One region of the Erwinia pyrifoliae DSM 12163 genome, then DNA from elsewhere that is predicted to be linked to it. Evidence: predicted binding sites of a transcription regulator. Region 1 holds the regulator's gene; the other holds the start of a gene.
The links. Region 1 encodes PhoB, which activates phosphate uptake and scavenging genes when phosphate is short. Its sites were predicted from a motif close to CTGTCATAAAACTGNCNNAT; they were not measured.
Positions count from the first base shown of each region.

Region 1 (3,209 bases):
TGCATCCGGTTTTAGCTGCGCCAGCTGCCGTTCTATCTGCTCCAGGGAGCCTTTGATCATCTGCATCGGCTGAAACAGCGGGATTGGCAGCTCGGTCACCCCGGCGAGCTTGCCGGCATGGAAATCAACCCGCATCACGCTTTTGGCCTTGCCCAGCTCGTCAAAACTGAGCGGGATCGGCGAGCCGCTGTAGCGAATATGGTCGCTGTCGGCAATGCGCTGGGCGCGGTGAATATGGCCGAGGGCGATGTAATCCGCCGGGGGAAAGCCGTCGGCCGGGAAAGCGTCCAGCGTGCCGATATAGATATCGCGCACCGCATCGCTTTTGGTGACGCCCATGGTGGTCAGATGACCGGTGGCGATAATCGGTAGCGGCAAACCCAGCGCATCACGCTGCGCCAGCGCTTCCTGCCAGCAGCGCTGATAGTGATCGCTGATGGCTTCCAGCAGGCTTTGCTGTTTTTCGCGCCCCGACTGCCCGCTCTGGCTGCGCAGGATATCGCGCGGGCGTAAGAACGGAATGGCGCACAGCAGAGCGCCCGGCTGCCCGTCGCGGCGGTTCAGCACCAGCACCTGCTGACGGATATCCTCATCGACGGCGGCGATCACCCGGGTATTCAGGCAGGCCAGCAGCTCACGCGATTCATTGAGCATGGCGACCGAATCGTGATTGCCGCCCAGCACCACCAGCTGACAGCCGGTTGTTTGCAGCTTTACCACAAAGCGGTTGTAGAGCTGGCGTGCGTAACTCGGCGGGGAGCCGTTATCGAAGATATCACCGGCGACGATAATCGCATCGGCCTGCTGCGTTTCCGCCTGTTCCAGCAGCCAGTCAAGAAAAGCCTGGTGCTCGGCCGCCCGGCTTTTGGTGTAGAAAAACTGGCCGAGATGCCAGTCGGCAGTATGAATGATGCGCATGGTGATCCCCCGGAGGCAGAAACGCGAAGCGATGATTATAAACATAAAGCCGTACGGATATTTAATTCGTTTCATCTCCCTTTTTGCAGGTGCTTTTTTCATAAAAGTGTCATAAAACTGACGCATACTGATGTCGCCTATCCCGTGACAACCGGTCACCGCAGCAGGAGCAATAATGGTAAAGCGCATTCTTGTGGTTGAAGATGAAGCCCCAATCCGTGAGATGTTGTGTTTCGTTCTGGAACAAAATGATTATCAACCGATAGAAGCTGCGGATTATGACCGCGCGGTTAATTTGTTGATTGAACCCTGGCCAGATTTGATTCTGCTGGACTGGATGCTGCCCGGTGGTTCCGGAATTCAGTTTATTAAACATCTTAAGCGTGAGGCGATGACGCGCGATATCCCGGTGGTGATGCTGACCGCGCGTGGCGAAGAAGAAGATCGCGTGCGTGGGTTAGAAGCCGGCGCTGATGATTACATCACCAAACCTTTCTCACCGAAGGAGCTGGTGGCACGGATTAAAGCCGTGATGCGGCGCATTTCGCCGATGGCGGTGGAAGAGGTGATTGAAATGCAGGGGCTGACTCTCGATCCGTCTTCACACCGCGTGATGTCAGGCAACCAGCCGCTGGATATGGGGCCAACCGAATATAAACTGCTGCACTTCTTTATGACGCATACGGAGCGCGTCTACAGCCGTGAGCAGTTGCTAAACCATGTCTGGGGAACTAACGTGTATGTCGAAGACCGCACCGTCGACGTTCATATTCGCCGTCTGCGTAAAGCGCTGGAACTGAACGGGCACGATCGTATGGTACAGACGGTTCGCGGAACAGGTTATCGTTTCTCTGCACGTTATTGATCGCTCGCACGGAGTCTGAATCGTGTTGGAACGCCTCTCCTGGAAGAGATTACTGTTAGAGCTGCTGCTTGCCGGCCTGCCTGCGCTGATTACCGGACTCATCGCGGGCGGTTTGCCCTGGCTGTTGCTGGCTTCCGCGCTCTGCGTGCTGGTTTTTCACTTCAACAATCTTCTGCGCCTGTCGCACTGGCTGTGGGTGGATCGCAGTATGAACCCGCCCAGCGGACGTGGCAGTTGGGAACCTTTGTTCTACGGCCTGTATCAAATGCAGGCGCGCAACCGTCGCCGCCGCCGGGAACTTGGCCATCTGATTAAGCGATTTCGCAGCGGGGCTGAATCGCTGCCGGATGCGCTGGTGTTGACCACCGACGAGGGCACGATTTTCTGGTGTAACGGGCTGGCCCAGCAGAGTTTGGGGCTGCGCTGGCCGGAAGATAATGGCCAGAATATCCTTAACCTGCTGCGCTACCCGGAATTTACCCGCTATCTGCGCCAGCGGGATTTCGCGCTTCCGCTGACGCTGGTATTGAACAGCCAGCGCCATCTGGAGTTCCGCATCATGCCTTACAGTGAAGGACAGTGGCTGCTGGTGGCGCGCGATGTAACGCAAATGCACCAGCTGGAAGGGGCGCGGCGCAACTTCTTTGCCAACGTGAGCCACGAACTGCGCACGCCATTAACGGTGTTGCAGGGTTACCTGGAGATGATGAATGATCCGGTGCTGGAAGGGCGTCTGCGTGATAAAGCGCTGCAAACCATGCAGGAACAGGCGAAACGCATGGATAGCCTGGTGGGTCAGCTGCTGACGCTGTCGCGCATTGAGGCGGCACCGTCGCCCGACCTGCAGGAAATCGTCGATGTGCCCGCGATGCTGCGGGGACTGCAGCGTGAAGCGGAAACGCTCAGTCAGGGGCGTCAGCAGATCCAGTTCGACAGCGACCCGAATTTACGCGTATATGGCAATGACGAACAGCTGCGCAGCGCCATGTCCAATCTGGTTTATAATGCGGTCAATCACACGCCCGACGGCACCCGGATTGTGGTCAGCTGGCAACGCAACGACCGGGGAGCCGAGTTTAAGGTCGAAGATAACGGCCCCGGCATCGCGCCAGAACACTTACCGCGTCTGACTGAACGTTTCTATCGCGTTGACCAGGCACGCTCCAGGCAGACCGGGGGAAGCGGGCTGGGGCTGGCTATCGTCAAACATGCGCTCAGCCACCATAATACGCGGCTGAATATCAGCAGCTTGCCCGCAGCGGAAACCTGCTTCAGTTTTCAGCTGCCGCTCAGGGTGGTGGCTGGTGCTGAACCGGGCGGCAGCGGCGGCGTTAATTACCCGGAACCCTTACCATGAAACATCTCATTGCGCTGGCGTTGCTGCTGGTCTGTATGCTGGCTCATGCCAAAGAGGGTATGCTGGCGG
Region 1 is NC_017390.1:2,938,404-2,941,612, reverse strand. Features, by position in the region: gene sbcD (exonuclease subunit SbcD) at 1-918, opposite strand, end outside; gene phoB (phosphate response regulator transcription factor PhoB) at 1,094-1,783, shown strand; gene phoR (phosphate regulon sensor histidine kinase PhoR) at 1,806-3,140, shown strand; gene EPYR_RS13375 (PstS family phosphate ABC transporter substrate-binding protein) at 3,137-3,209, shown strand, end outside.

Region 2 (3,209 bases), 890 kb from region 1:
TCTCACCGATGGTGGTAGCAACACGACGCCAGCCAACCATGGTTCCCAGCGACAGCGCTAACGCCACGGCAACAATAATCCATACCGGGGCATACTCCACGGTATTCAGCAGATCGCCCTTCAGCTTGGTCAAGAAACGTTTGTCGTCAGACGGGGTTCCCGGCAGCCTGGCCGCTTTTTCTGCGGTGTCTGAAATGCACATCAGCAGGCGGCGTAGCTGGCTGCGCTGCTCCACGTTCAGAGCATCGTAGCTGGAGAGATTGTTCAACAGCCCCTGTGCCAGATGAATAGCAGGTAAAGCGCGTGCCGCATCACAGTGGAAGTCATGCGGCCCGGATTTCTGTTCTTCTGGCGTTGGCAGCGTAGGGGGTGACATCTGGATAACCTGCTTCAGGGAAGAGGCATGCTGCTGGTAATACTGCTCCAGGTGGTTGACCGCATCGCGAGTGCGGGTGATGTCATAACCGCTGGAATTCATATTGACCACGAAACCTGCTGGCGCAACGCCGATCAGCACCAGCATAATCAGGCCGATCCCTTTTTGACCATCGTTAGCGCCGTGCGAATAGCTCACGCCAATCGCCGAGACAATCAGTGCGATCCGGGTCCAGAACGGCGGCTTTTTCTTGCCGTCGAGCTTTTCGCGTTCTGCCGGCGTCATATGAATACGCCGCCGTTTTTTATTGCCACTCCAGCATCGACGCAGAATAAACACCAGCCCGCCCGCAATCACTAAGCCGACAATCGGTGAAATAACCAGCGACATAAAGATACCGATCATTTTAGGGATATTCAGCGCATCCACCACCGAGGTACCCGTCAGCAGCGCGTTGGTGAGGCCAATACCAATGATGGCACCAATCAGAGTATGGGAACTGGAAGCCGGTAAGCCGAAATACCAGGTGGCGAGGTTCCAGATGATAGCGGCAAGCAGCATGGAGAAGACCATAGCCAGACCGTGCGCAGACCCTACGTTAAGCAGGAGATCGGTGGGTAACAGATGGACAATAGCGTAAGCCACGCTTAAGCCGCCCAGCAGCACGCCAAAGAAATTGAATACTCCCGCCATAACGACCGCTAACTGCGATCGCATTGCACGAGTATAGATGACGGTTGCCACCGCGTTGGCCGTGTCATGGAAACCATTGATGGCTTCGTAGAACAAGACAAACAGCAGAGCAAGTATCAATAACAGGCCGGTATTGAGATCGAGACCAGCAAACAGATGTAGCATAAGCGTTACGCCATTTTTGAGGACATGAACGCGGCGCATTATCAGCGACAAACCGCACCCGGGGAAAGTGAAATATAGACTTTTTTTGACATTAATGCGTCAGTAAAGTGACATTATCCATTGGAATTATTTCTAAATCAAAAAGTTAAAAAAATGTTTTGTCGCTGTTTTGGCGTGAAGCTGGTAACCACGCCTTCAACTCACTACAATCAGCGTTTTGACGGCCTGGACGGAGTGTGTGGTGGAGAAGTTTGACGTTATCGTAATTGGCGCCGGTGCGGCTGGCCTGTTCTGCGCGGCTCAGGCCGGGCAAAAGGGGCGGCGCGTGCTGCTGATCGATAATGGCAAAAAGGCCGGACGTAAGATTTTGATGTCAGGCGGCGGGCGCTGCAACTTTACCAACCTCTACACCGAACCGGCGGCCTATTTGTCGCAAAACCCGCATTTTTGCAAATCTGCGCTGGCGCGTTATACCCAGTGGGACTTCATCGACCTGATGAATCGCCATGGTATTAGCTGGCATGAGAAAACCCTCGGCCAGCTATTTTGTGATGACTCGGCGCAGCAGGTGGTCGATCTGCTGCTGAAAGAGTGTGCGGACGGGCAGGTGACGTTGCGTCTGCGTAGTGAGGTCGTTGAACTCACACGCGATGATGGCGGCTACAGGCTACAGCTGAACGGCGCAGAGGTTCGGGCCGGGAAACTGGTGATCGCCAGCGGCGGCTTGTCGATGCCGGGCCTGGGCGCATCACCGTTCGGCTATAAAGTAGCAGAACAGTTTGGCCTGAAGGTATTCCCCACCCGCGCCGGACTGGTGCCGTTTACCCTGCATAAACCCTTGCTGGAACAGTTGCAGGCCTTATCCGGCGTGTCGGTGCCATCGACCATCGCCGCTGAAGACGGCACGGTTTTTAAAGAGGCGCTGCTGTTTACCCATCGCGGCCTGTCAGGACCGGCGGTATTACAGCTGTCCAGCTACTGGCAGCCGGGCGAATTGATTACGGTAAACCTGTCTCCCGCGCAGGATATTGATGCGTTTCTGCATGACGAGCGTCACGCTCATCCTAATCAAAGCCTGAAAAATACCCTTGCTAAGCGGCTGCCGAAGCGCCTGGTTGAGTGCCTGCAGCTGCTGGGCATCATACCGGAATGTACCCTTAAACAGCTCAACAGCCGCCAGCAGGGCGAATTGGCCAGCGCTCTGCACCAGTGGCGCGTGCAGCCAAACGGCACCGAAGGCTACCGTACAGCCGAAGTCACACTTGGCGGCGTGGACACCAGCCAGCTGTCGTCTAAAACCATGGAAGCACGCGATGTGCCCGGGCTGTACTTTATTGGCGAAGTGGTCGATGTCACCGGCTGGCTGGGCGGGTATAACTTCCAGTGGGCGTGGAGTTCGGCCTGGGCGTGCGCACAGGCGCTGTAGCCCTCACGCCGCGCTATGCACCCGGCGCTTTATCGACATCATATAGCCTTCTGCGCAGCTGATGGCGATAAACCACGGGATCGTTCTTACCCGTTTTGAATCACTACCGCTAAGCCGCTGCAGATTATTAACCACCAGAATAAAGGTGACAGACATCGCGGATAGTGCAATCAGCACGCCCGGCAGTTTGCCGCCAACCTCCACCCGCTTAATGCCCGGCACCCAGGCAATGACCACAAACAGCATACTGAGCATCCACCACGGAACATGCGTACCGGGATGCTGCTGCAAAAAGAGCTGGGTGAAGAAGCCAGGCATCGACACCACGGCGGTCTTTACCGAAAAACAGGCAATCAGCGCCACGATGGATGCCGAAGCCCCGCAGTTTTCGCCCAGCCCCTTTGAAATATAGGTATTGAAAGCGCCCGCGTCGCTGACGTGGCGGCTCATCGCAATATCGCCCACCGAGAAAATCATCAGAATGGCACAGGCCATGATACAGATAACGGGAATGCCGCCGCCGTTACCGGTGAAAATGACCGCCGGCAA
Region 2 is NC_017390.1:3,827,634-3,830,842, reverse strand. Features, by position in the region: gene pitA (inorganic phosphate transporter PitA) at 1-1,234, opposite strand, end outside; gene EPYR_RS17505 (BaiN/RdsA family NAD(P)/FAD-dependent oxidoreductase) at 1,476-2,660, shown strand; partial or broken gene EPYR_RS17500 (APC family permease) at 2,763-3,209, opposite strand, start outside.
Region 2: pitA (inorganic phosphate transporter PitA) is a predicted target of PhoB. The motif match lies at 1,329-1,348, and genes of this name have one in related genera.